DNA from 2 places in the Methylobacterium sp. GC_Met_2 genome. Region 1 is predicted to be linked to the other one. Evidence: predicted binding sites of a transcription regulator. Region 1 holds the regulator's gene; the other holds the start of a gene.

Region 1 (21,919 bases):
CTCGTTGAAGACGAGGGTCTGTGTGGTCGATCCGATGGTCGCCACGGCACGTCCCGTCACGCTCACCGGAGGGAGCAGGAGTGCGATCAGGGTCGCCGGCTGCGACAGGTTCGGACCGGTGCTGCCGCCGGTGATGGCGCTGCGCGCGACGTTGGCCACTGCCAGGGTTGCGAGGCCGGTCTGGGCGCTGATCGTGACCTGACGCGCGCCGCCGATGCAGCTCAGCGCCTGAAGCGTCGCCTGCGCGGGTGCGACCTCGGCGTAGATGGGTATCGTGAGCGTTCCCAAACCGAGGGGGGCAGAGGCCGTGGCCTCGATCAGCAGCCGGGTCTGCGCCGTCTGGATGGTCGCGTTCGGCCCCCCCGGTCGGACCCAGCCCGAGCTGCGGCGGCGCTCGCCGATCGCCACGGTCAGGCGGGTGGAGAGAAGGCCCGGGATCGTGGCCCCCAGATCGACCGAGATCTGCGTCTGGCCATTCGCCAGCGCGGCGGTGGCGCCCAGGACACTCATCACATCGACCGAGGCGCCAGCGAGACCCCTCTGAGGCGCCAGCGCTGCGGCGTCGCCGAGGGGATCCACTTGGCCAATCGGGACCGTGGGACCGGCATTCGGCAGCGCGTTCAGGATGCCCGTCAGGGCATTGACCGCGCCGCTGTTGCCTTGCGCGGCGACCCGGAGTGCCATCAGGACCTGCCCGACGCTGGCATTGGCCTGCGCGAGGTCGGTGTAGTTCGCCGCTGCCAGATTCAGGCTCGTCGCCAGGGCATCGAGAACCCGCAGCCCGTCGACGCGCGTGCCGAGCAGGGCATTGTAGTCGCTGACGCTCAGCGACAGCTGTGCGCCGAGCATCGCACCCAGCAGGGCATTGGTGATGCCGTTGCTGACTTGCAGCGTGCCCGATCCGATGCTGAAGGCCGCGAATTGCGCGCTGGCGGCGGTCCCGACGACCCGGAGCGGAATCGACCCGGCAAGCCCGATTGTCCGTCCGAAGGTGATCGGTACCGCCGTCGACAGCCCGACCCGAACGGCGTTGGCCGGGCTCGACCCCGGGTGAAAGCGGTTGGCAGGTGCAACCCCTGGTACGCTCGCGTCGTAGGTGCCGGGATCCACCGTGGCGACCGCGCTGCCGTAGCCGTTGTCGCCCAGCGATCGGCGCGCCATCGTGTTGGCCTGGGTCGGATCGATCGCCCCCATCATCGCGGCGATGTCGGCCGCCGCCTGCGCCTTGCGCCGTTCCTGGAACACGAGGCCCAGATCGACCCCGACGGCGCCGGCCGCCAACAGGAACGTGCTGCCGAGCGCCACGAGAATCGCAACGTTGCCGCCGCGCGCCGTGCCGAAGCGGCGCAACCGGTTCCGGATCCAGCCGATCACAGACCCCCCTTCCGCACGCTGATGGTGCTGCGCAGGATGGTGGGCAGCATCGGGAGCAGGCGCGAAAAGGCGTTGATGCCCAGGGAGGCGGTGTTGGCGGAGAGCGTGACGGTGTAGATCGTCGCGTCGTTGGGGTCGGATCCGACCTGCACGGCAACGCTGCCCGGCCGGAACATCGCGCCCGTGCTCAGGCTGCGGTTCACGGTGTTCTGCGCGAGGGTCGCACGCTCCGTGTCGGTGATGCCGGCCACCGACGCGCGCGCCGCTTCCGCAGCGATCTGGCGCAGGTTGTGGGCCGCGCCGAGGCAGATCCCGAGCATGCCGATCCCGGCGAAGAGCAGCAGGAGCAGCGGTGCCACGAGGGCGAACTCCACCGCGGAACTGCCGCTGCGGCAGGCGAGTCTGGTGGTTGTCGGGCGATGGAGCAGGCGTCTGATGCCCATCGGTCTACCTCTGAGAGTTGTGCTCGATTTTCCCTTTCAATCTATCGTGGCGCTCGAATCCTAACCAAGGGTTGTGTATTCAAAATAAGAACGCGGTAAATAACGGTATTCAGCCGCGTCAGATTGCGACAGACGCGCGCAGCTCGCCGATCCCGGCCGGGTCGAACGCGACGCTTTTGACGATGGCGTGGACCGGCTGTCCGATCGCGAGCCCGAGATCGCGGACGGCCGCCCGGGTGATGCGCGCGACGAGATGCGCGTCGTGGCAAGCGATCTCCACGGCCATTTCGGTGCCCGAAGCGCTCATTCCGCTGATTCGACCGGCCAGGATGTTGCGCGCGCTGAGGCCCTGGGGCGGTGCGGTCGCGATCAGCACGTCGCGGGCGGGGATACGCACGCGCAAACGCGTCCCGACCGGGCGCGCCAGCCCCGGCACCAGCAGGCGCCCCGCAGCGCCGGTGAGGCGCGTGAGGCCGGTGTCCGGATCGATCGCCTCCACCACCATGTCCAGCAGTGCGCCGGCTTCGGCGTCGTGGACCGGCGCGAGATCGGCCCGGCGCAGGATCGCTTCCGCGGGTCCGGCGGCGGCCACGCGGCCCGCCTCCAGCACGACGACCGTGGTGGCGAGTCGCGCGACCTCCGAAACCGCGTGACTCACATAGACGATCGGCACGCCGGCCTCGTCGCGCAGGCGCTCGATCGCGGGGAGGATCTCGGCCTTGCGGGTCTCGTCCAGGGCCGCGAGGGGCTCGTCCATCAGCAGGAGGCGCGGCCGGGCCAGGAGCGCCCGTCCGATGGCGACCCGCTGGCGCTCGCCGCCGGAGAGCCCGGCGGGCCGGCGGTCGAGCAGATGACCGATGCCGAGCATGCCGACCACCGCCTCGACATGCGCGGGGTCGGCCCGGTGGCGGGCAAAGACGCGACCGTAGGCGAGGTTGGTTCGCACGCTGAGATGCGGAAACAGCCGCGCGTCCTGGAACACCACGCCCACCCGTCGGCGATGGGGCGGCAGGAAGAGGCCGATGCCCGTATCGACCAGCGTGGTGCCGTCCACGACGATCCGACCTCGATCGGGCCGGGCGAGCCCGGCGATCAGGTCGATCAGCGTGGTCTTGCCTGAGCCCGAGCGCCCGAACAGCGCCGTCAGACCCGGCCCGGCCTCGAAGGCCGCGTCGAGCGCGAAGGCGCCGCGGCGCAGGGTGACGTCGACCTGGATGCTCACGCGCAGCGACTCGGGTAACCAACCGGGCGGCGTGGTCCTGCGTTGGCGTCGTACCCGATCACGTTGGACACGGTAAACGACAGTGCCACCGTCGCCGAGTGAGGCGCGGGTCCCCTCTGCCATGCGGGACAGGTCTGCTTTCGCAGAGAGCCGGGTGAGGGATGCGAACTTTCAGCACGAGGCATCCCCTGTCGGCGCCTCGAGAGTGCGCTCGATCCTGTGGGTTCTCGTCCCTCACCCCAACCCTCTCCCGAGCGCGAGAGGGGGCCGGTCGCGCGTGCCAACCTGTCTGGAGACGTGTGTCGTGTACGGTGCGCGTTGCAATCGTGCGCGGCACTCACCTCTTGAGGTGACGCGCCCTCTTGGGCCGAACCGGTGCCCGCTTCGGCGGAGAGCGCTCCAGCGGGGACAGAATCGCGATGATCACGGTCCATCATCTCGAAAACAGCCGCTCGCAGCGTGTGCTCTGGCTGCTGGAGGAACTCGGGCTGGCCTACACGGTGAAGCGCTATGCGCGCGATCCCCGAACCATGCGGGCGCCGCCGGACCTCGTCGCCATCCACCCGTTGGGCAAGGCGCCCGTGATCACCGACAACGGGGTCGTTGTCGCGGAGACCGGGGCGATCGTCGCCTACCTGACCGAGACGGCGGGGGGCGCCCTGGTGCCGGTGGCCGGGACGGAGGCCCGCAGGCGCTACATCTATTGGTTGCATTACGCGGAAGGGTCGGCGATGCCGCCGCTCCTGCTGAAGCTGATCTTTTCCCGCCTTGCGCCGGGTAGCCCGTGGCTGCTGCGACCCCTCGTTCGCCGGATCGCCGGGACGGTACTGCGTGGCTTCGTCGATCCCGACCTGCGGCGGCATGCAGCGTTCTGGGAGGCGGAACTCGCCGATGGTCCCTATGTCTGCGGCGCGGATTTCACCGCCGCCGATATCATGATGAGCTTCCCGCTGGAGGCGTTCGCGGCCCGCGGCACCGGGGCGGGGCCGCGGGTCCTGGCATGGCTGGAGCGTATCCACGCGCGCCCCGCTTATCGCCGGGCCCTGGAGGCGGGCGGTCCCTACGCGTATGCCGGCACCGGCGGATCGCCGCCGACCGGGTGATACGGCGCGCGCCGCGGGCTGAGAGAGGGGCGGGACGGAAGTAGCCATCTAGCCCGCGCCCAGCTTTCGTCCCAGCCGATTGGCCAGGAACTCGGAGGCGAGCAGCGCCGTCACCGAGATGGCGATCGACACCAGGGTGAGGCGGAGCGCCGGCCCCTCCCCGCCCGGAACCTGGGTCAGCGTATAGATGGCCGAGGGCAACGTCTGGGTCTCGCCCGGGATGTTCGACACGAAGGTGATGGTGGCGCCGAATTCCCCCATCGCCTTGGCGAAGGCCAGCACGGCACCCGCGATGCAGCCCGGCAGGCTGAGCGGCAGCGTGACGGTGAGGAAGACCAACAGAGGGCTCGCGCCCAGCGTCCCGGCCGCCTGCTCGATCCGGCGATCCACAGCCTCGATCGACAGCCGCATGGCCCGCACCATCAGCGGGAAACCCATGATCGCGCAGGCCAAAGCCGCCCCGGTCCAGCGGAACGCCAGGACGACCCCGATCTCCGCCAACAGGCTTCCGACCGGGCCCCGACGGCCGAAGGCCAGGAGCAGCAGGTAGCCGGTCACCACAGGGGGCAGGATCAGCGGCAGGTGAACCAGCCCGTCGAGGAGCGCGCGCCCTGGAAAGCGGCGCCGGGCCAGGAGCCATGCGGTCGCGAGGCCGGGCCCGAGGCTCGCGAGCGTCGCGATTGAGGCCACCTTGAGGCTCAGGGCGACGGCGGTCCACTCCGCCGGGGTCAGGTCCAGCATGGCGGGGCTCCACCCGCTACCGGCCGGCAGCGGGGGCCTCGACCACCGAGAAGCCCTGGGGCTCGAAGGCGCTTCGAGCCGCCGGACCGCGCAGATCGCGCAACAGGACCGCGGCATCGGGGTTACGCGCGTCCTGGATGACGGCCGCCGGGTAGACGATCGGCGGATGGCTATCGGGCGGGAAGTTCGCCAGCACCTGCACGCTGGGATCGGCGGCCGCGTCGGTGGCGTAGACGATGCCGAGCGGTGCTTCGCCCCGGGCGACCAGCAGAAGGGCCGCGCGCGCATTGTCGGCCTGGGCCACTTGCCCCTTCACGGCTTCCCAGGCGCCGAGCTTCTCCAGGGCGGCCTTGCCTTGCCGGCCGGCCGGGACGGCATCGATCGTCGCCATAGCGAGCTTGCCGCTGCCGAGCAGTTTGGTCAGCGCCGTGCCGAGATCCGGAGCCAGCGCGACCCGGGGATCGGAATCTTCAGTCTTCGGGCCTGGGGCGATCAGAACCAGCGCGTTGCGCAGCAGGTCGATCCGCGAGCCCGGCTTCAGCAAGCCGGCCCGGGCCACATCATCCATCCAGGCTTGGTCCGCCGAGATGAACAGGTCGGCGGGCGCGCCCGCCTCGATCTGCTTCGCGAGGGTGTTCGAGCCCGCATAGGAGATCCGTACGGACTTCCCGGTTTCCTTCGCCCAAGCCGCGGTCGCATCGTCCAGCGCGTTCTTGAGGCTGGCCGCAGCGAACACCACGACGGGATCTCCCGCCCGCGCGGCGTGGGGCGCTGAGCCGAACGCCAGAGCCCCGAGGGGGAGCGCCACGAGGATGCGTCGGGTCGGGCGCATGGCCGAAGGTCCCCTTTGTCGCCGTCCGTTATATCCGGGCGGGTATGACGGGGAGCATAAACGCTGCTTGATGCCCGGCCAAGAACCGGTGCCCTGCCCGGCGACGTGCGCGCGTGCGGCGTTCAGCCATGCGCCGGGTCGCGGGGCTCTTTCGGAGCATTTTCCGCGCGATGCAGGCGGCTCAGCAGGACGAGAAGGTGCCCCGGCAGTGGCCCATCGGGTGTCGGGCCGCCGAAGAGCCGTTCACGCGGCGGCCGCGCAGGCGCCGACGGCTCGGCGACGACCACGGGCCCGAAGCGGCCGGAACGTCTGGACTTGGTCACGCGGTACGCACCCTGCTTCATCGCGTTTCACGTCGAAAGCCGGCCGAAAACGTCGCTCCGCGAAGCGGGTTCCGCTCGGTTGCGCGGTCGCCTGTGGTTAACGTGTGCGCACGATGCCGCATTGCCGTGCGTGCGCAGTGGCGATTCGTGGTCCGGTCTTTCACCAGGTCCGGAGGTCGCGCCGCTCAGGCGATCCGGCCTCCGGCAGCGGGGTCATGCCGGCCGCCACGACGAGTGCCCACAGCCACGCGGCGCACGTGGTGGCACAGGCAAGTGCGGCACTGATGAAGAAGGGGGCGGTCATCGACTATGCGTGCCTGCCAAAACTGGCGCGCCAACTCACGAATGAGTGGCGTGCCGGAGTTGAGGGGTCTGGCTTTGGGAAGCCGAGACTGTCTAATCATACATTCCGGACCGAGATAGTGATTTAGAACATCAACGAAATGAGTATTGCCGCTTGTGTCTCCCGCGCAACAAATCGCGCCGCGACCGTGAGGGCACGGGCCGGTCCCGCCCGGCGGCGTCGGTTTTTTCGCGTCGGCATCCGCTTGCCCCCTGTGATGTCGCGCGCGTCGGCGTTACAGCCCGGACCCATGCTGGAAGGTTTGCCGCCCCATCGCCCGTCCCACGTCCTGTGCCTGCTGACCGACGAGCGCTCGGCGCGGGCCATGACGGATCTTCTGGGCGAGATGTTCGATCCCACCGAGACCGCCGTCGCGGCCTTCGAGGATGCGGACGGACGCACGTGGCGGCTCGAAGCCTATTTCGCGGATGCACCCGATGAAGACTACGTCCGCGCGCTGATCCGGCCGGTGATCGGCGACGCCGCCGACGCGGCGGTATTCCGTACGATCGACCAGCAGGATTGGGTGCGGGCCTCGCTGGAGGGGCTGAAGCCCGTCCGGGCCGGGCGCTTTATCGTTCACGGCTCGCACGACAGGGATGCGGTGCGCGCCAACGATCTGCCGATCGAGATCGAGGCGGCGCTGGCCTTCGGCACGGGGCACCACGGTACGACGCTCGGCTGCCTGCGGGCGCTGGTTCAGGTGCTGAAACGGCGGCGGCCGGCCCATATCCTCGACGTCGGCACGGGCACCGGGATCCTGGCCTTCGCGGCCGCCAAGGCGTTGCGGCAGCCGATCGTGGCCGGGGATCTCGACGCGGAGGCGGTGCTCACGGCCCGCGAGAACGCCCGCGCCAACGGTCTCGGCCCCTATCTCAAGCTCTATCTCGGCCCCGGTGTGCGCCACCGCCTCGCGGCCCGTCCGCGTCATTTCGATCTGGTTTTCGCCAACATCCTGGCGCGGCCGCTGCGACTCCTCGCCCCCTCGCTGACGCGGGTGGTGGCCCCCGGCGGCGTATTGATCCTGTCCGGCCTGATCGAGCGCGATGTCCCGGGCGTCCTCTCGGCTTACCGACACCAGGGCTTCGCCCTCGTGCGCCGCGGTCTGATCGAGGGCTGGGTCGCCCTCGTGCTGATGCGCGGCGGCACGGCCGCGCGCCCCGTGCGACGCCCTCAGCGCTGAACCGCGCGCAGGCGGGCAAGATCGGCCGGCGTAAAGTCTGAGCCAGTCCTCGACCCGTTATGTCCCCGCGGAGTATCTCTGATCGCTGCCCGCGCCCTCAGCGCGCGGCGCGGACCTTGCCGGGCGGGCAGACACGGTCGGATCCGGCCTCGGCCGGCTCCGGCGGGGTCGAATCCTGGAAGCACTGCGACACCGGCGCACCGAGCGCCGCCATCAGGACACGCAGGCCCTCGATCCACTCCTCGACCTCCGCGAGCGACGCGAAGCCCTCCCGGCGAACGACAGTATCGGGTTCGACCGTCACGATGGCGTCGAAGCAGCCATCCGCTCTGTCGCTGATCCGGTAGTAAACGCGACGTGCCATGATCCCGAGATAGGCCAAAACCCACGGCGTGATAAGATTGTTCGCGATTTTTTCATGTTGAATAAGGTATGCGGGCCAGCCATTGCTGGGCTGCGCGCTGCATGACGGGTGCCGTCTGACAACCTGTACGGGCATCGTGCGCGCCCTCACCCTGCATTCCCGATGCCGGGTCGGTTGCCATGCCGGCGGCGAGCGCTCTACCCTCCCACCATGATCGAGCCGCCGCCGTCCCGACCACGCCAGCGCTTTCAGACGTTCGACGACCCGGGCCATCGCAAGGGGCCGGAACGGATCGAGGCTCTGCGGGCCGCCCTGCGCGAGACGGGGGTCGACGGTTTCGTCGTGCCGCGGGCCGACGAGCACCAGTCCGAATACGTCCCCGCCGACGCCGAGCGGCTCGCTTGGCTCACCGGGTTCACCGGGTCGGCCGGGACTGCGGTGATTCTGGCGGAATCCGCCGCCCTGGTTGTGGATGGCCGTTACACGCTCCAGGCGCCCGAGCAGGTCGATACCGGCATCCTCGCGATCGTGCCGTTGGCCGAAACGACGCCCGAAGCCTGGATCGGTGCCAACCTCAAGCGCGATCAGGTGCTGGGCTACGATCCGTGGCTGCACACGCCGGACGGATTGGCGCGCCTGGAACGGGTGGCCACGAAGGCGGGCGGTGCCCTGCGGGCCGTGCCGAACCTCGTGGATGCCGTCTGGGCCGGTCGGCCGAAGCCGCCTGCCGGCCGGGTCATCCGCCATCCGGACGCGCTCGCGGGCGAAACGGTCGCCGACAAGCTCGCCCGGGTGCGGGACAGCCTGACGGAGGCCGGCTGCGACGCCCTGGTGATCTCGGATCCGCACAACCTCGCCTGGGCCTTCAACCTGCGCGGCGCCGATGTCGGGCATACGCCCCTGGCCCTCGGTTACGCGATCCTGCCGCGCGAGGGGCAGGCGCGCCTCTTTCTGGCCTCGCCGGCCGTCGATCCGGACCTGCGCGCGGCGCTCGCGCCCGTCGCCGAGATCCTGCCCAAGGCCGAGCTTGAGGATGGGCTGGCGTCGCTCAGCGGGGCCCGGGTCCGGCTTGATGCGGCCACGGGCGCGGTCGCCCTCAAGGAACGGATCGAATCGGCCGGCGGCACGGTCGATGTCGGCAAGGATCCGATCACCGCGATGAAGGCGCTCAAGAATGCCGCCGAGATCGCGGGCGCGCGCGCCGCCCATCAGCGCGATGGGGCCAGCGTCGTCCGCTTCCTGGCGTGGCTCGACGCGGCATCCACGGCCGGGGGCCTCACCGAGATCGCCGCCGTCGAGGCGCTGGAGGATTTCCGCGCCGCGGGCGGCGATCTGCGCGACGTCTCGTTCCCGACCATCTCGGGATCCGGACCCAACGGGGCGATCGTCCACTACCGGGTCACCCGCGCCAGCGACCGGGCGGTCCGGCCGGGCGAGCTGTTCCTGATCGATTCCGGCGCGCAATACCCGGACGGCACCACCGACATCACCCGGACCGTCGCGGTGGGCGCGCCGAGCGCGGCGATGCGCGACCGCTTCACCCGGGTGCTGAAGGGCCATATCGCCATCGCCCGGGCGGTGTTTCCCAACAAGACGACCGGCGCGCAGATCGATGCCTTCGCCCGGGCGCCCCTATGGCAGGCGGGGCTCGATTTCGACCACGGCACCGGCCACGGCGTCGGCGCCTTCCTGTCGGTGCACGAGGGGCCGCAACGGATCGCCAAGACCGGTACGGTGGCGCTCGAGCCCGGCATGATCCTGTCGAACGAGCCGGGCTACTACGCGGCCGGCGCCTACGGCATCCGGATCGAGAACCTCGTTCTGGTCGAGACGCGCGCCATCGCGGACGGCGAGCGCCCGATGCTCGGCTTCGAGACGCTGACGCTGGCGCCCTACGACCGGAACTTGATCCAGACCGAGCTGCTCGAACCGGGGGAGCGCGCCTGGATCGACGCCTACCATGTCTGGGTCCGCGAGGCGCTGTCGCCGGAGCTCGATGCCGGAGCGCGCGACTGGCTGGCGCGCGCCACGGCGCCGCTGCCCGGGTGAGGCCGCGGCGCGCGACCGCCACGGCCCTTCGTGGTAAGCGCGTCGTCACGGAATGGCCCGAACGCTGGGCCTGAAACCGCGGCCGCCCGGCCCGCGAAGGGACAGCATGATCCGCCGCCTCGTCCTCCCGATTCTGGTCCTCGCCGCGAGCCTGTCGGCGGCCCTGGCGCAGGGCCTGCGCACGCCGCCGGATCTGGTGCGGTCGAGCCTTGTCGCCGAGCCCGCCGCGGTGGCGGGGGCGCGGCCTTTTACCCTCGCGGTGCGGATGCAGGTGAAGCCCGGCTGGCACGTCTACTGGCGCAACCCGGGGGATTCGGGCCTGCCGCCCGAGGTGACCTGGACCCTGCCGGCCGGCTTCAACGCCGGGGCGCTCCAGTGGCCGGCGCCGGAGCGGATCCCGATCGCGACGCTGATGAATTACGGCTACGAGGGCGAGGTCACGCTCCTCGTCCCCGTGACGCCGCCGCCGAGCCTCGATCCGGCCAACCCGGTGCAGATCCAGGCCAAGCTGACCTACCTCGTCTGCGAGACCGAGTGCGTGCCGGGCTCCGCGGATCTTGCCCTCACCGTGCCGGTGGGCGAGCCGCGTCCCGATCCGGACAATGCAGCCCTGTTCGCCCGCGCTCGGGCCGCCCTCCCGACCCCTGCGCTCTGGCCGATGAACCTGTCGAGCCAGGGCGATACCCTGCAGCTCGATTTCACGGCGACGGGGCTCAGGCCCGACACGATCCGGAACGCCGCCTACTTCCCGTATGCCGAGACCGCGATCGACAACGCGAGCGCACAGGTGATGGCGGTCGACGGCACCGGCCTGCACCTCACCGTCGCCCGGAGCAGCCCGACCGAAGCGGCTCCCACGGCCCTTCCGGGTGTGCTGACCCTGGACGAGGTGACCGAATCCGGCAGCCGCCGCCTCGCCTTCGCGTATGGCGACGAGCCGGTGCTTCCGGCCGCGACCGATCCGTCGGTTCCCGTCGCGGCGACGCCGGCCGGGGCCGCCGCGCCCGACCTCGACCTGCTGACGTTTGCCACCGCCGCCGCCTTCGCTTTTTTCGGCGGCCTCATCCTCAATCTGATGCCCTGCGTCTTCCCCGTCCTGTCGATCAAAGTGCTGAGTCTCGTGCGGCATGCGGGCGAGGGTCCGGCCCGCCTGCGCCTGCACGGCTTCGCCTATACGGCCGGCGTGCTGGCGAGTTTCCTGGGTCTGGCCGGAGTGCTCATCGCCCTGAAGGGCGGAGGGGCGGCGATCGGCTGGGGATTCCAGCTGCAATCGCCCCTGGTGGTGGCGGGGCTCGCCTATCTGCTCTTCGCGATGGGTCTGAGCCTGTCCGGCGTGGTCGAGGTCGGGGGACGGCTCGCGGGTGTCGGCGATCGCCTGACCCGGCGTTCCGGCCTGAGTGGTTCGTTCTTCACGGGCGTGCTGGCCACGCTGGTGGCGACGCCCTGCACGGCGCCGTTCATGGGCTCGGCAATCGGCTTCGCGCTGACCCAGAGCGCAGGTGTGGCGCTTGCCGTGTTCGCGAGCCTCGGGCTCGGCCTCGCCCTGCCGTTCTTGGCTCTCACTCTCTGGCCCCCGGCCCTTCGGGCGCTGCCGCGGCCGGGCGCCTGGATGGAGACGCTCAAGCAGGTGCTCGCCTTCCCGGTCTACGCCACCGTGGCTTGGCTGGTCTGGGTCCTGGCGCAGCAGGTCGATCCGCGGGGCCTTCTGGCGGCGCTGATCGGCCTCGTGCTGGTGGGTTTCTCCGCCTGGGCCTGGGAGCGCGGACGCGCCGCCGCGCCCGGGGCACGCCGGATCGCGCAGGTCTGTGCGGCGCTCGCCCTGATCGCCGTGGTGGCCCTGGTGTCCACCCTCCCGCAGGACCGTGCCGCGCCGACCGCGCAGGCCGCCGCCGGTGGTATCGAGCCGTTCACGCAGGCCCGTCTCGATGCGCTGACGAGCGCGCACAAGCCGGCCTTCGTCAACATGACCGCGGCGTGGTGCATCACCTGCGCGGTCAACGAGACGACCTCCCTCTCCACGAAGGCCGTGCGGGCCGCGATGGCCGAGCGGGGCATCACCTATCTGAAGGGCGACTGGACCAACCAGAACCCCGAGATCACGCGCCTGCTGGAGAAGCACGGCCGGAGCGGCGTGCCGCTCTACCTGCTCTACACCGACGGCGGCGAGCCCCAGGTGCTGCCCCAGATCCTCACCGAGGGCACGGTGCTCCAGGCCCTGGCCTCCGTGCCGGCCGCCGACAGGAGTGCCGCGCTCACCCGCTGATCGGGGGTTCCCGAAGGGCGGAAGCCCTTTGGCGGGGTGTCGGGGCGGAGTCCAGACGCTCGGGCTTCGCCCCATAGCAAGGCTCCGCCCTGCACCCGCAAAAGGTCTTGACCTTTCGAAATCGGGACTTGGCGATTCAGGCTTCGAGGGAGAAGGTTTCGTCGAAGGCGTAGCCGGAGCCGCGGACGGTGCGGATCGGATCGGCTTGGCGTGGGCCGTTCAGCGCCTTGCGCAGGCGGCCGACATGGACGTCGACGGTGCGCTCGTCGATGTAGACGTCGTGACCCCAGACCCCGTCGAGAAGCTGCTCGCGGGAGAAGACCCGGCCCGGGGCCAGCATCAGGAATTCCAGCAGCCGGAACTCCGTGGGGCCGAGATGCAGCTCCTCGCCGGCCCGGCGCACCCGATGACCGGTGCGGTCCAGTTCGAGGTCGCCGGCGGCCAGACGATCCGAGACATGAGCCGGCTTGGCCCGGCGCAGGAGCGCGCGGATGCGGGCGAGCAGTTCCGGCACCGAGAACGGCTTGACGATGTAATCGTCGGCGCCCGTCCCGAGGCCCCGGATCCGGTCGCCTTCTTCGCCCCGGGCGGTCAGCATGATCACCGGCAGCCGCTCGGTCTCCCGCCGGGCCCGGATGCGGCGGCAAAGCTCGATCCCGGACAGGCCGGGCAGCATCCAGTCGAGCAGGACCAGATCGGGCATGCGCTCGGCCAGAAGCAGTTCCGCATCGTCGCCCCGGGCCGCCGTATCCACCAGGAAGCCCTCGGCTTCCAAGTTGTAGCGCAGCAGCGTGGTCAATGCCTCCTCGTCCTCGACGATCAGGACTTGCATACTCACCTTCGATGACCCGTTCTCGCGGCGGACGCGGCAATGGTGCCGGAGGCTCCGCCCAGCCTCAACCGAAACCGACCGTCACGGCGGCGACGCCCCCAGGATCCTGCGCCCCGGGAAGCGCTTCACGGCGCCAGACCCCCATCCACCGTCACGTAATTCGACGCATCGTTCTTCGGCCGTTCTCCGGCGAGCGTCTCGCCCGTGGCGAGGTAGTGGATCGTCTCGGCGATGTTGGTCGTGTGATCGCCGATGCGTTCGACATTCTTGGCGCAGAACAGCAGGTGCGTGCAGAACGAGATGTTGCGCGGATCCTCCATCATGTAGGTCAGAAGCTCGCGGAACAGGGAATTGTACAGCGCGTCGATCTCGCCGTCGCGCTCCCACACGTCGTGGGCCGCCTCGATATCGCGGCTCGCATAGGCGTCCAGCACGTCCTTCAGCTGGCCCTCCGCGAGGTCGCTCATGTGGCGCACGCCGAGCACGATCTTCTGCGCCGGCGCCTGATCGGAGATCGCCACGACGCGCTTGGCCACGTTCTTGGCGAGGTCGCCGATCCGCTCCAGGTCCCCGGAGACGCGGATCGCCGAGATGGTCTCGCGCAGGTCGATCGCCAGGGGCTGCCGCCGGGCGATCAGCAGGACGGAGCGCTCCTCGATATCCCTCTGGAGGGCGTCCAGGCGCTTGTCGGCGAGGATCACCGCCTGGGCGAGCCCGTCGTCGCGGCGCACCAGGGCGTCGGTCGCCTCGGTGGTCATCTTCTCCGCCACGCCGCCCATCTCCGAGATCGAGCGACGGAGGTTTTCGAGATCGGTGTCGTAGGAGGTAACGATATGGCCGGGCATGGATGGATCCTTCGATGGGGGCCAGGACGTGCGATCCCACCCGGTTGCCGCGATCCCGCCCGGCCGCCGCGGCGCCCGGGTCGCGATGGCGCGGAAACCGGTCTTCGAAACAGCTTAGCCGAAGCGGCCGGTGATATAGTCCTGCGTCCGCCGCTCGGTCGGGTTCATGAACATTTTTTCGGTTTGTGAGAATTCAATCAGCTCGCCGAGATACATGAAGGCGGTGAACTGCGAGATGCGCGCCGCCTGCTGCATGTTGTGCGTGACGATCGCGATGGTGAACTCGTCGCGCAGCTGCTCGATCAGCTCCTCGATCCGGCCCGTCGAGATCGGGTCCAGCGCCGAGGTCGGCTCGTCGAACAGGATCACCTCCGGGCGCTGGGCCACTGTGCGAGCGATGCACAGACGCTGCTGCTGCCCGCCCGACAGGCCCATGCCGGACTGCTTCAGCTTGTCCTTGACCTCGTCCCAGAGCGCCGCCTTGCGCAGCGACGCCTCGACCCGGTCGTCAAGCTCCGATTTCGGCAGCTTCTCGTAGAGGCGGATGCCGAAGGCGACGTTGTCGTAGATCGACATCGGGAAGGGCGTCGGCTTCTGGAACACCATGCCGACCCGGGCGCGCAGATCGTTGAGATCGACCTTCGAATCCAGGATGTTGACGCCGTCCAGCAGGATCTCGCCCTCGGCGCGCTGCTCCGGATAGAGGCTGTAGATCCGGTTGAAGGTGCGCAGCAGCGTCGACTTCCCGCAGCCCGACGGGCCGATCAGCGCGGTCACCTGCCGATCATGGAAGTTGAGGTTGATGTCCTTCAGGCCGTGGAACTGGCCATAGTAGAAGTTCAGCCCCTTCACGGCGATCCGGACGGGCGCCTTGGTGTCGGCGCCGGCCTTGGCGGAGGGCTGCATAAGGGGCTCGGCGGCGGCGGTGGCTGCAGCATGGCTCATCGGGCTAATCCTTCGGCTCGCGCTTCAGCGGGCACGCTGCGGCTTGACCACCAAGCGGGCGATCACGGAGAGGGCGAGGATGGTCATGGTGATCAGAAGCGCTCCGGCCCAGGCCAGCTGCTGCCAGTTGGAATAGGGCGAGAGCGCGAACTGGTAGATCATCACCGGCAGGTTCGGGACGCCACCCATGAGGTCGGGGCTGAACCAGCTGTTGTTGTTGAGTGCGGTGAACAGGAGCGGCGCGGTCTCGCCGGCGATGCGGGCCAGCGCCAGGATGATGCCCGTCACGATGCCGGCCGAGGCGGCGCGCCAGCTCACCTTCATGATCACCATGGAGGGCGGAGCGCCGAGCGCCGCGCCGGCCTCGCGCAGGGTGCCCGGCACGAGGCTCAGCATGTCCTCGGTGGTCCGCACGATCACCGGCGTGGCGATGATCGCGAGCGCGATGCCGCCGGCCCAGCCGGAATAGCTGCCCATGGGCCGCACCATCAGCGTGTAGACGAACAGGCCGATCAGGATCGACGGCGCCGAGAGCAGGATGTCGTTGAGGAAGCGGATCAGGACGGCCAGCTTCGAGGTCCGGCCGTATTCCGCCAGGAATGTTCCGGCCATCACGCCGACCGGCGTCGCGATGACGATGCCGATCGTGGTCAGGATCAGGCTGCCCAGCACCGCGTTGGCGATGCCGCCGCCCTCGCTGCCCGGCCCCGGGGTCGGTTGCGTCAGCAGGGTCGGCGTGAAGCCGCGCACGCCTTCGACGATCAGCATCAGCAGGATCGAGCCGAGCACGATGATGCCGAGCAGCGTGGCAAAGGCGCAGAAGCCACGGAGTATGGCGTCCGCGCGGCGCCGGCCGGGGCGGACCCGGGCCTGCACGAGCGGCGGCGCAGCGCGTGTGTTGATCGCGTCCATGGGGCTCCTCAAGCGACCCGCACGCGTGACGTCAGGATGCGCGCGGCGATCAGGACGATGAAGGTGATGACGAACAGGATGCAGCCGAGCGCCATCAGGGCGTTGAGCTGCATGCCGTCCGCCTCGTTGAATTCGTTGGCGATCCGGGACGCGATGGTCGAGCCGGGATCGAAGATCGAGGCCGAGAGGCGGTTGGCGTTGCCGACCACGAAGGTCACCGCCATGGTCTCGCCCAGCGCACGGCCGAGGCCGAGCATGATCGCGCCGATGATCGACACCGAGGCGTGCCGGATCAGGACGAAGCGCGTCACCTCCCAGGTGGTGCAGCCGACGCCGTAGGCGCTCTCGCGCAGGATCGTGGGGATCTGGTCGAGCATGTCGCGGGCGATCGAGGCCACGAACGGCACGATCATGATCGCCAGGATGATGCCGGCGGTGAGCACCCCGACCCCAGAGGGGATGCGGGCATACAGCACGGTCCCGACGATCGGCAGGCCCTCGACGACGTTCGAGATCGGGATCTCGACGAAGCGGGCGAACAGCGGGGCGAAGATGAACAGGCCCCACATCCCGTAGATGATGCTCGGCACGGCGGCGAGCAGCTCGATCGTCATCGCGACCGGCTTGCGCGCCCAGCCCGGGCAGAGCTGCGTCAGGTAGATGGCGATGCCGAGCGAGACCGGGACGCCGATCAGGAGGGCCAGGAGCGCCGACATCACCGTTCCGATGACGGCCACGAGCGCGCCGTACTGTTCGGTGCCGACGTTCCAGACGCTGGACGTCAGGAAGCCGACGCCGAACTCCCGGAAGGCCGGCAGGCCGCCGTAGACGATGGAGCCGATGATCCCCACGAGGACGGTCAGCACCAGCAACGCCGCGCCGTACGCGCAACCGCGGAACACGGCGTCCATGTTCCGGCTCGGTCCCTTCCGCGCCGCCGACGTACGGGTTCGGCCGAGGGCAATCGTTTCAGTCAAAGCAGACATCCGCGGTTCTCTGCGAAGGATAACGTGGTAGCGCGGCGGGATCTCAGAAGCGAGGGAGGAGGTCGAAGCCTCCTCCCCGTTGGGCTTACATATTGTAAACCGGCTTCCCGTCCTTGCCCTTCACGTTCTTCCACTCTTCGTGGATCAGCGCCACGACGTTGTCCGGCAGCGGAACATAGTCGAGATCCGAGGCAAGCTTGTCGCCGTTCTTGTACGCCCAGTCGAAGAACTTGAGCACATCGGCGGCCTTGGCCGGATCGGCCGGGTCCTTGTGGACCAGGATGAAGGTCGCCGCCGTGATCGGCCACGCCTCCTCGCCGGCTTGGTTGGTGAGCGAGATGCCGAAGCCGGGGGCCGACTTCCAGTCCGCGCTGGCCGCCGCCGCCTGGAACGCCTTGTCGTCGGGCTGCGGGAACTTGCCGGCCTTGTTCTGCAGCAGGGCGTAGGCCAGCTTGTTCTGCTTGGCGTAAGCCGACTCGACGTAGCCGACGGAATTCGGCACCTGCTTCACGGTGGCCGTCACGCCCTCGTTGCCCTTGCCGCCCTGACCGACCGGCCAGGAGATCGTCGTGGCCGCGCCGTACTCCTTCTTCCACGTGTCCGAAGCCTGGGACAGGTAGGTGGTGAAGATGTTGGTCGTGCCCGAGGCGTCGGACCGGTAGACCGGCGTGATGTTCGTGTCGGGCAGTTTCAGGCCGTCATTGAGCTTCGCGATCCGCGGATCGGTCCACTTGGCGATCTTCCCGGCATAGATGTCGGCCAGCACGTCGCCGGTCAGTTTGAGCTTGCCCGGCTCGATTCCGGCGATGTTCACCACCGGCACGACGCCGCCCATCACGGTGGGGAACTGGACGAGGCCGTCCTTGGCCAGCTGCTCGCCCTTCAGCGGCGCGTCGGTGGCGCCGAAATCGACCGTCTTGGCCTGGATCTGCTTGATCCCGCCGCCGGATCCGATCGACTGATAGTTCAGACCCGAACCGGATTCCTTCCGGTAGGCCTCGGCCCACTTCGAGTAGACCGGGAAGGGGAACGTAGCCCCGGCCCCGGTGATGTCGGCGGCCAGCGCCGCAGACGCCAGCTGTACCGTCGCGAGTCCGACGGCGAGCGCGTAAGCGAAGGGTCTCATGGAATCTCCGTTGCCGTCGGGCAAGAGCCTGCGCCACCCCGCCGGCATGCTCATGCCCGCGGCAGAGCCTTGCGGCCGATCCGTGAAAGATCCAGCGCCGGCCGCCCGATGGCTGCGCGGTTACGACAGGTAGATGACACCGGCATGACATCGCGTCGCAGGTCGCGCGGCACGGTTCACGGGTCTCGCGCGTTCCTACCGGCAACGGCACGGGAAGGGACTGGGAACCGTGGTGGGCGAAAACGCCGATTCAGCGACGGAGACTGACCCGAACTGGCTTGCCCTGCATGCCGAACGGGAAGCGGTGGAGCGCGCCCTGACCCTCGCGCAGGCGCGTCAGAAGTTCAGTGGCGATCCGGATGCAGCCGCGGCAGCGCGGCGCGAGGAGGCGGATCTGCTAAAAGATCTCGACCGGATCCTCACCCTGATTCGAGCGGCCGAGTATCGGCGGCGGCCGGGGGCGCGCCGCTGGTGAGGCATTCGGGAGCGGGATCGCCCTACCCGGCCCGGCGCAGCTCCCGCTCCTTCTGGCGCAGGCGCAGGAGCAGCTCGACATGGGTGTCGGTGATCGGCTGCGTGTCGACACTGCCTTCATAGACCGTGCGCAGCGAGAGACCCAGCCGACGCGTATCGATCGTCCGCTTCGGATTCTGTCCCACGTGCGAAAGGTCCTCGGAATCGACGCCTGACAGCTTCATGGCTCCCTCTCGTCCTTCGGCCGCTCCAAACCGCTGCGGCGCCGGGATGGCAAGAGAGTCACCAAGAATGGTTAACGAACCGTTACCGTGAACCAACGGTTAAGCTTACCTGTCAGTTAACCGTCGGCGCCCTGAAGAAGCCGCGCAGCCGCCGCGCGGGCTTCATCGGTCACTGTTGCCCCCGCGAGCATCCGGGCGATCTCCTCCCGGCGCTCGGCCACGGGAAGGCTGGCGACCCGCGTTGCGACACGGCCGGCCCCTTTCACGGGTGCCTTCGCGATAAGGAAATGCGTCTCCGCGCGAGCCGCGACCTGCGGCGCATGGGTGACGGCGACAACCTGTACGGTCGCGGCCAGGCGTGCGAGGCGCAGCCCGATGGCATCCGCAACAGCACCGCCGACGCCGGTGTCGATCTCGTCGAAGATCAGGGTCGGGGCCGAGCCCTTATCGGCCAGCACCACCTTCAGGGCGAGCATGAACCGCGACAACTCGCCGCCCGAGGCGACCTTCATCATCGGTCCGGGCTTGGTGCCGGGATTGGTCTGCGCCCAGAACTCGACCCGGTCGGTGCCGGCCGGATCGCGCGATTCCGGGTCGGTGACGATCTCGGTGATGAATCGGGCGCGCTCGAGCTTCAAGGGGGGCAGCTCGGCCTTCACGGCGGCGTCGAGCTGCTTGGCGGCGCGGCGGCGACCGGCACTGAGCTTTTCGGCGGCCTCGGCATAGGCAGCCTCCGCGGTGGCAAGAGTCTGTTCGAGGCCTGCCAGTGCCGCTTCCCCGGCATCGATCGCCGCAACGTCGCCGGCATAGCGCTCGGCAAGCGCCGCAAGATCGTCGGCCGCGACGTCGTATTTGCGGGCGGCCGCCCGCAGGGCGAACAGCCGTTCCTCCACCCGCTCGAGATCGCGGGGATCGAACTCGGTCTCCGCCACCGCGGCGTCAAGCACGGCTCGAGCCTCGTCGAGGGCTACGATCGCGGCGTCGAGGGCGTTGACGCAGGGATCGACGAGGGCGGGGAGCTGCGATGCGCGGCGCTCCAGCTTCCGCAGGGCGGCCGAGATATGGGGTACCCCGGAATGGGTCCCGCCCACCGCTTCCAGCGCCGCATTCAGTTCGCGCGCGACCTTCTCGGATTGCTGCATGATGCTGCGGCGCTCGGCGAGCTGAGCCTCCTCACCGGGCTTCGGCGCGAGTGCAGCCAGCTCCTCCACGGCGTGGCGCAGGAAATCGGCCTCCTTCCGGGCCGCCTCCACCCGAGCGCGGTGCTCGGCGAGGTCGGATCGGGCGGTGCGGACCGCGCGGGCGGCCGCCGCGACCTTGGCGAGCTGGCCCTGCAGGCCGCCGAACGCGTCGAGGATCGCCCGGTGCGAGGCCGGATCGGCCAGCGCACGGTCGTCGTGCTGACCGTGGATCTCCACCAGGGCCGCGCCGATCGCGCGCAGGACCTGGACGCCCACCGGCTGGTCGTTGACGAAGGCGCGGGTGCGTCCGTCCGCCATCTGGGTCCGGCGCAGGATCAGATCGCCCTCCGTGTCGATCTCGGCCTCCGTGGCAATCCGGCGAGCCGGATGGTCCAGGGGCAGATCGAACACGGCGGTGACGACGCCCTGCGCCTCGCCGTGCCGGACGAGGCGGCCATCGCCACGCCCGCCCAGCGCCAGCGCGAAGGCGTCGAGCAGGATCGATTTGCCCGCGCCCGTCTCTCCGGTCAGGACGCTGAGGCCCGTTCGGAAATTCAGTTCGAGACGGTCGATCAGAACGATGTCGCGGATCGCGAGCTGCGCCAGCATGCGGCGGGGGCATTCCTCAGAAGGGGACCGCAGAGATAAGGCCGTGGCGCCGCTGATTCACCCCAAAAATGCGTCGCACAATGGGAAAGGCCCGAAGCAGGCGCTCCGGGCCTCAACGTGTTCGGGGCGGTCGACCTATCCGGTCAGGGTTTCGAAAGGTCGAGACCTTTCGCAGGTCCAGGGCGGGGCCCTGATGAATATCTCAGGGCGCTGCCCTGTGTACCCGCCAAAGGGCTGAAGCCCTTTGGAAACCCGGAAAGCGGGTCAAACCGCTTGTTCACTCGGCCGAGGCCGTCTTGCCCGCGACCGAGCGGTAGATCTTCGACAGGAACGAGGCCTTCTCCTCCCGCGGCTCGAGCCCGTTCTGGGCGAGGAGCGCGTGCGCGTCCTTGTACCAGGAACTGTCCGGGAAGTTGTGGCCGAGCACCGCGGCGGCGTTCTGCGCCTCCTGGGTGATGCCGAGCGCCCAGTAGGCTTCGGTCAGGCGCTCCAGCGCCTCTTCGGCGTGGCGGGTGGTCTGGTACTTGGAGACCACGTCACGGAAGCGGTTGATCGCCGCCGGGAAGTTGCGCCGCTCCAGGTAGAAGCGCCCGACTTCCATCTCCTTGCCGGCGAGCTGGTCGCGGGTGATCTGGATCTTCGCCTTCGCGTCGATCGCGTATTCCGAGGTCGGATACTTCTGGACCAGCTCCTGAAGGGCCGTCAGCGCCTTCTCGGATCGCTCCTGATCGCGGGTCACATCCGGGATCTGCTTGTAGTTCGACATTGCCATCAGGTACTGCGCGTAGGCCGCATCCTTGCTGGCCGGGTGCCGCTGCAGGTAGCGCTTCGAGGCGCTGATCGCGTCGTCGTACTTCTGGCCCTCATAGTTCGCGTAGGCCGTCATGAGCAGCGCCTTCCGGGACCACTCGGAATACTGGTACTGCTTGTCGAGGCTGTCGAACTTCTTGACCGCGCCGTCGTAGTCGCTGTCTTCAAGCTTGGCCAAGCCATCGCTGTAGAGCTTGTCAGCCGGGATGTCCGGAACGACCTCGGGCTTGTACTTCTCGGAGAACAGATTGGTCGGGTCGAAATCGCAGCCGCCCAGGCCGAGGCCGAGGATGGCCACGAGAGGCGCCGCGAAGGCTGCCGCCCGGCGGTAACGAATGGTGACAGGCATCTGGCGCTCTTTCCCGGAAGCGGCGCCATCCCGCGCCGTCATGCCATCGCGTGCGTGGATCCGGCCTTCTGAGCCGAACCCGCCGTTCACGGACCGTTAAACCGTGACGTTTGATTCGGGCACGAAAGCGGCAAGGCTGAGGCGGTACGGAACGATCGCCGACTGTGGCTTGCGGACCACAGGTTGATCGTCAGAGGTCGCCCGCGAAGGCGGCGACCCCCAAACCGACGCCGAGTTCCGAGAGGACGGTCTCGCGGCGCGGGCCCTGCGCCTCGACGATCGCGTAATTGGCCCGGTCGGCCAGAAGGGCGGAGAGGACGCCGACATTCATCCGGTGGCCGCCGCAATAGGAGCGGTACGCACCTTGGATCGGCAGGCCGGCCAAG
Region 2 (6,128 bases), on a different contig from region 1:
CCGTCGCTGCGGCCCCTGGCGCTACGGGCTGATCGCGCTCGCCGGCACCGCGGCGGGCGGCCTGCTGCACGTGCTGGTCGATCCCCTGAGCGCCGGGCCGCTGGTCGGTGCCTCAGCCGGCATCTCGGCGCTGATGGCGGCTGCTGCCCGGTTCGTGTTCCAGCCGCCGGTCTCCGGCTATGGCGGTCAGCCCTGGCAATTGCCGCCGCACCGGCCGGTCGAGACCATCCCCGAACTCCTGCGCAACCGGACGGCCGTGTCCTTCCTGGCGATCTGGCTCGTGACCAACCTGCTGTTCGGCCTCGTGAGCGTGCCGCTGGTAGGCGAGAGCGCTTCCATCGCGTGGGACGCGCATCTCGGCGGGTTCATCGTCGGCTTCCTGCTGTTCCCGTTCCTCGATCCGCGGGAGACGCCGCGGTCCTGACCACCTTGCCAACCGGGCGAAACGGCCACACACTCGCCGTATTGTGAAGGCGCCGGGGCCAACCCGGCCGACAGCGCAATCCCGGTGTCGCGGGCTGACGGCGCACCGGACGCGTTACACGGGAGAGAGCCATGACCGTCGCACGCATCCTCGCCGACAAGGGCAGCTCGGTCGTCACCGTAGCCCCCGACAAGACCCTCGAGGAGGTCATCCAGATCCTCGCCGACCGGCGCATCGGCGCCCTGGTGGTCGCTCAGGACGACGGGTCGGTGGCCGGCATCATCTCCGAGCGGGACATCATGCGGGCGCTGGCCGGGCACGGGGGCTCGGCCTTCGACGCGCCGGTCTCCGCGCACATGACCGGGAACGTCACCACCTGCGGGCGGAGCACGACGATCGAGGAGGTCATGACGCTGATGACCGAAGGCCGCTTCCGCCACGTGCCGGTCTGCGAGGACGGGCGCCTGATCGGGCTGGTCTCGATCGGCGACGTGGTGGCGCGCAAGATCGCCACCGTCGAGGCCGAGCATCAGGCGCTGCGGGATTACATCACGATGGCGTAGGGGGCCGACTCTCCCTCCCCCCTCTGCGGGGGAGGGTGGCCCGCGAAGCGGGTCGGGAGAGGGGAGCGACGGTGCAGAACAGCGCTCTGCCCGTCGTGCTGGTCGCGCCCTTTCCTGAACCCGGGTTCCCCGCTTGCGGGACCTTCGTCCCGGCCCGACCCCTGCTGACGCAGGGGCCCCCCTCCTCCCCCGCAGAGGGGGGAATGCGCGGCTACGTAGTCCCAAAAGAGCGTCGCCTCACGCCTTCACGGGATCGAGCGTCACGTGCCACAGGTCGGAATCGGCCGCGTCCTTGAGCGTCACCGTCATCTGCTCGGTCCGGCCATCGACCGCGACATGGCCGAAGAACTGGTAGCCGGAGGCCGGTGACAGGTTTACCTGGCCCTTCTCGGGCGCCTTCACGAAGCGCAGCTGCGGCCCGAAGGTGTTGTCGAGCGCATTCGGCCCGAAGGTGCCGGCGTGCAGCGGCCCCGAGACGAACTCCCAGAACGGCTCGAAATCCTGGACCTTTGCCTTGTTGGGGTCGTAGTAATGCGCGGCCGTGTAGTGCACGTCGGCCGTGAACCACACCGTGTTGCGGATGCCCGCGCTCTTGATGAAGCGCAGCAGGTCGGCGATCTCCAATTCGCGCCCGAGCGCCGGCCCGTCGCCCTGTGCCACCGCCTCGGAGCCGAAGTTTTTATCGACGTCGTACGTCACCACGAGGCCGAGGGGCATATCGGCGGCGATCACCTTCCAGGTCGCGCGGGATTCGAGCAGCGCCCGCTTCAGCCACGCGATCTGCTGCGGCCCGAGGAAGTAGGAATCCGGCCCGTACGTGGTCTGCGTGTTCTCGCCGTTCGGGCCCCGGTAGGAGCGCATGTCGAGCATGAACACGTCGACCAGCGGGCCGTAGCCGATCTTGCGGTAGACCCGTCCGGGCTCGGACGGCTCGAAGCGCATCGGCATGTATTCGTGGAACGCGCGAGCCGCGCGCAGCTGCAGGGCCAGCACGTTCGGGTCGGTGTATTTCTTCTTCAGGTGTTCGGCCCGGGTCAGCGGCTCGCCCGGCCACCAGTTGTTGGTGACCTCGTGGTCGTCCCACTGCGCCAGGATCGGCACGGCGGCGTTCATCGCCAGCACGTTCCGGTCGGTGAGGTTGTACTTGTGGCGGCCCCGGAACTCGGCCAGCGTCTCGGCGGGCTTCGCGACGGCCTCGGTGACGCGGTTGCGCCAGAGGCTGCCATCGGGGAGCTTCACCTCGGACTGGATCGGCCCGTCGGCGTAGATCGTGTCGCCGGAATGGATGAAGAAGTCCGGCCGGTTCTTCAGGATGGCGGAGTAGATCGTCATGCCGCCGCGGGCCTCGTCGATGCCCCAGCCCTGGCCCGCCGTGTCGCCCGACCAGCAGAACGAGACCGAGCGCCGATCCGCCGGCGCGGTGCGGAACCGGCCGACCTGGGCCGGCCCGACGATGGTCGGCGCGGCGATGTCCTGGAGGCGGACGCGATAAAAAACGTCCTGGCCCGCCGGCAGTCCGGTCAGCGCCACCTTCACGGTGCCGTCGGTCTCCGGGAGCGCGTCGGCGAAGACGCCCTGGAGTTTGGAAAAGCTCTCGGTGGTCGCCCACTCGATGATCGCCCGGGCGGGCCGGTCGGAGCGGGCCCAGACCACGGCCGAGTCGGTGCCGACATCGCCCGACTGGAGCCCATGCGTCAGGAGCGGCCGGTCGGCGGCCCGGCTCAGGCCGGGGCGGGCGAGGCCGGAAGCCAGCCCGACGAGGCCGGCGCCTCCGGAAAGCAGGATCTGACGGCGACTCGTGGTCATTGGAACCCCTCCAAATGGTGGGGCGCCCATCGCAGGCTGGGGCGACAGGGGGATGACGGGGGGATGCGCCGGGGCCTGCTCAGGTCTTCCAGCCCATCCCCCTCATCCTGAGGTACCGGAGCGCAACGGAAGCCTCGAAGGAGGGCTCCAGCCAGCCGCGCGAGCCCTCAAGCGCGCGCCTCGGCCCCCGCCACCACAGCCCGGATCCGCGGCAGCGCCGCCCGCGCCGCCCGATAGCCGATCGCGATCCCCTCATCCGCCCGGTGGAAATCGAACAGCCCGAACCCCGCCACGTCCGGCCCGATGGCCACGTCCGGCGGGTCGCGCTCCAGCCGGGAGCGGGAGATCCGGTCCTGGGTGATGTTGAACGCGTCGAGCACCACCCGGGCGAGGCCCGGCACGGGGATCTCGGGCTCCGGGCGCGGAAAGCCCCGCAGGCGGTCGCGCAGCGTGGTCAGGACGCCGCGGCGGGGGACGTAGGCCGGCACCTCGCGCACAACCGGGCCGCCGGTATCGCCATTGAGGTTCACGCAGATCACCAGATCGGCGCCGAGCGCCCGGGCCAGAGCCACCGGCACCGGGTTGACCAGCGTGCCGTCCATCAGCACCCGGCCCGCATGGGTCACCGGCGGGAACAGACCGGGGATCGCGTAGGAGGCGCGCACCGCATCCACCGCCAGCCCCTCGGTCAGGCACACCTCCGCGCCGGTGCCGTACTCGGTGGCGACGCAGCCGAACCGGATCGGCAGGCGCTCGATCCGGCGCTCGCCCAGATCGGCGTGGAGCCGCTGGCGCAGGCGGTTGCCGGCGATCAGGCCGGAGCCCGGCAGGCGCGGATCGATCAGCCCGACCACCCGGCGCCGGGTCAGCGCCCGCGCGAAGGCCTCCAGCCGGTCGAGCCGCCCGGCGGCGTAGCAGGCCCCCACCACGGCGCCGATCGAGCAGCCCGCCACCACGGTGGGGTGGATGCCGGCCTCCTCCAGGGCGCGCAGCACGCCGATATGGGCCCAGCCCCGGGCCGAGCCGCCGCCCAAAGCCAGCCCGATCCGCGGGCCCGCCTTCGGCAGGGGCCGGATCGGCTCGACGGCGCCGGGCAGGAAATACGGAACGGCGGGACACTCTTGCCACCCGGTCGCGGCAAGGGTCGCGCTCATTTCCCGGCGAACTCCAGGGTGGCGCGGCCGTCCGGTTGCCGGACGACACTGCGGTAGAAGCAATCCCGCCGGCCGGTGTGGCAGCAGCCGCCGTCGCCGCCGACCTCCACGCGGATCAGCAGCGCGTCCTGGTCGCAATCGACCCGCATCTCGATGACACGCTGGATCTGGCCGCTGGTGGCGCCCTTGTGCCAAAGTTCTTGCCGCGAGCGCGACCAGTACCACGCCTCGCCAGTCTCGATCGTGCGCGCCAGCGATTCGGCGCTCATGTGGGCGAGCATCAGCACCCGGCCGTCCCCCGCATCGACCGCGATGCAGGTGATCAGCCCGTCCCGGTCGAAGCGGGGCGTGAAGGCTTGGCCCTCCTCGACCGCGGCGCGGGGGCCGGGGGGATCGAAGGCGCTGTCGCTCGCGGTCATGGCGTGGAAGGGCGGTCCCCGATTCTGGGCGTGCTGTAGACTACTTGGTGCCGCCGCGCACCAGGGTCAGGAAGCGGACCTGCTCGTTGGCGTTGTCCTTGAACACGCCGCGGAACTGGCTGGTGATGGTCGAGACTCCGGATTTCTGGACGCCGCGCATCGCCATGCAGAGATGCTCGGCCTCCACCATCACGGCGACGCCGCGGGGCTTGAGGATGCTCTCGATCACGTCGGCGATCTGGGCCGTCATGGTCTCCTGCGTCTGCAACCGGCGGGCGAAGGTGTCGACCACCCGGGCGAGCTTCGACAGGCCGACCACGCCCCGGGTCGGGTAGTAGGCGATGTGGGCGAGCCCCATGAACGGCACCATGTGATGCTCGCAATGGGAGTGGAACGGGATGTCGCGCACCAGCACGATGTCGGAGTAACCCTCGACCTCCTCGAACACCCGCTCAAGCAGCTTCTCCGCATTGACGCCGTAGCCGCCGAACAGCTGCTCATAGGCTTTCGTCACCCGGGCGGGGGTGTCGAGCAGGCCCTCGCGGGTCGGGTCGTCGCCGGCCCAGCGCAGCAGGGTGCGCACGGCGGCCTCGGCCTCGGCGCGGCTCGGGCGGCCGGTCTCGATGCCTTCGGGGATGCGGGTGGCGGAAGCCGGCTCCGGTGCGACCTCGACGGGGCGGGTCTCATCCACCGGGCGGTTGTCATTGCGCATGCCGTCTAGACCTTGCCCGTCGATCCCGTTCGGGGGAAAATCCTGCCCGTTCCGGTGAAAACCCTGGCCGTCGCTCGGATACGACAGGGATTTGAGCGCGGCATCCATGGCATCCTCGGCCCGGGCGATGCGGGACTTCATCGGGGTGCTGTCGGGCTTGGCGTACATCGTCGGATCGCGTCGGGCGTGTGAGGGAAGATCCCGGGCCTGAAAAGGTTTCAGGCCGGCGCCCCGGAATGGACTGAAGCCGTGGGAATCCCCTCGGACGGATCGCCGGAGCCGTGGGCGCGACCCTGGTTGCCGGACCGCCTCCTCGCGAAGCGACCGTAAGGCGCCTATATCATCGTTCGCGGGGCAACGCGCAATGCGCGAACCGCGCGGCAGCGTCCCGACGGGACCTGTACCCACGGCCGAGGACCCGATGCTCGACGATATCTACAACCGCCGCATCCTCGAACTGGCCGCCGATATCCCCCGGCTCGGCCGGCTGGAGAACCCGGATGCCAGCGCCACCGCGCATTCCCGCTTGTGCGGTTCGACCGTGACGGTGGACCTTGTGCTGGGCGAGGATGGCCGAGTGGCCGATTTCGCCCAGGAGGTCCGGGCCTGTGCGCTCGGCCAGGCCTCGTCATCGCTGATGGGGCGCCACGTGGTCGGCGCCAGCGCCGAGGAACTGCGCGGCGTCCGCGAGACCATGCGGTCGATGCTCAAGTCGAACGGCCCGGCTCCCGACGGGGCCTGGGCGGACCTGGCCGTGTTGGAGCCGGTGCGGGCGTTCAAGGCGCGCCACGCCTCGACGCTCCTGACCTTCGACGCGGTGGTGGATGCCCTCGACCAGATCGCCGCCAAGCGGCAGGCCGCCTGACGGCATGGTCCGCCGGGCGGCGCATTGGGGGATCCGCGCCTATCAGCTCACCCTGTCGGGGCTGATCGGACGCCAGTGCCGCCATTGGCCGAGCTGTTCGGAATACACCGACACCGCCATCACCCGGCACGGGCTATGGCCGGGGGGCTGGATGGGGTTTGCCCGGATCTGCCGGTGCGGGCCGT

The links. Region 1 encodes PhoB, which activates phosphate uptake and scavenging genes when phosphate is short. Its sites were predicted from a motif close to TGTCATNNANCTGTCAT; they were not measured.
Region 2: a site for PhoB is predicted at 2,835-2,851, ahead of OXS49_RS32090 (alkaline phosphatase D family protein). Genes of this name have one in related genera too.

Annotation. Positions count from the first base shown of each region.
Region 1 covers NZ_JALNUM010000092.1:2,137-24,055, forward strand. The annotation lists gene OXS49_RS24495 (TadG family pilus assembly protein) at 1-1,374, opposite strand, end outside; gene OXS49_RS24500 (TadE/TadG family type IV pilus assembly protein) at 1,371-1,817, opposite strand; gene modC (molybdenum ABC transporter ATP-binding protein) at 1,936-3,039, opposite strand; gene OXS49_RS24510 (glutathione S-transferase) at 3,459-4,142, shown strand; gene modB (molybdate ABC transporter permease subunit) at 4,191-4,883, opposite strand; gene modA (molybdate ABC transporter substrate-binding protein) at 4,900-5,715, opposite strand; gene OXS49_RS24525 (50S ribosomal protein L11 methyltransferase) at 6,632-7,564, shown strand; gene OXS49_RS24530 (hypothetical protein) at 7,662-7,928, opposite strand; gene OXS49_RS24535 (aminopeptidase P family protein) at 8,139-9,977, shown strand; gene OXS49_RS24540 (protein-disulfide reductase DsbD domain-containing protein) at 10,084-12,240, shown strand; gene phoB (phosphate regulon transcriptional regulator PhoB) at 12,377-13,072, opposite strand; gene phoU (phosphate signaling complex protein PhoU) at 13,198-13,917, opposite strand; gene pstB (phosphate ABC transporter ATP-binding protein PstB) at 14,032-14,823, opposite strand; gene pstA (phosphate ABC transporter permease PstA) at 14,887-15,774, opposite strand; gene pstC (phosphate ABC transporter permease subunit PstC) at 15,783-16,760, opposite strand; gene pstS (phosphate ABC transporter substrate-binding protein PstS) at 16,846-17,886, opposite strand; gene OXS49_RS24575 (hypothetical protein) at 18,116-18,361, shown strand; gene OXS49_RS24580 (hypothetical protein) at 18,384-18,584, opposite strand; gene recN (DNA repair protein RecN) at 18,701-20,374, opposite strand; gene OXS49_RS24590 (outer membrane protein assembly factor BamD) at 20,652-21,533, opposite strand; gene lpxC (UDP-3-O-acyl-N-acetylglucosamine deacetylase) at 21,724-21,919, opposite strand, start outside.
Region 2 covers NZ_JALNUM010000189.1:267-6,394, reverse strand. The annotation lists partial or broken gene OXS49_RS32100 (rhomboid family intramembrane serine protease) at 1-424, shown strand, start outside; gene OXS49_RS32095 (CBS domain-containing protein) at 556-987, shown strand; gene OXS49_RS32090 (alkaline phosphatase D family protein) at 1,225-2,793, opposite strand; gene OXS49_RS32085 (patatin-like phospholipase family protein) at 2,961-3,947, opposite strand; gene hisI (phosphoribosyl-AMP cyclohydrolase) at 3,944-4,366, opposite strand; gene folE (GTP cyclohydrolase I FolE) at 4,407-5,246, opposite strand; gene OXS49_RS32070 (iron-sulfur cluster assembly scaffold protein) at 5,500-5,943, shown strand; gene yidD (membrane protein insertion efficiency factor YidD) at 5,948-6,128, shown strand, end outside.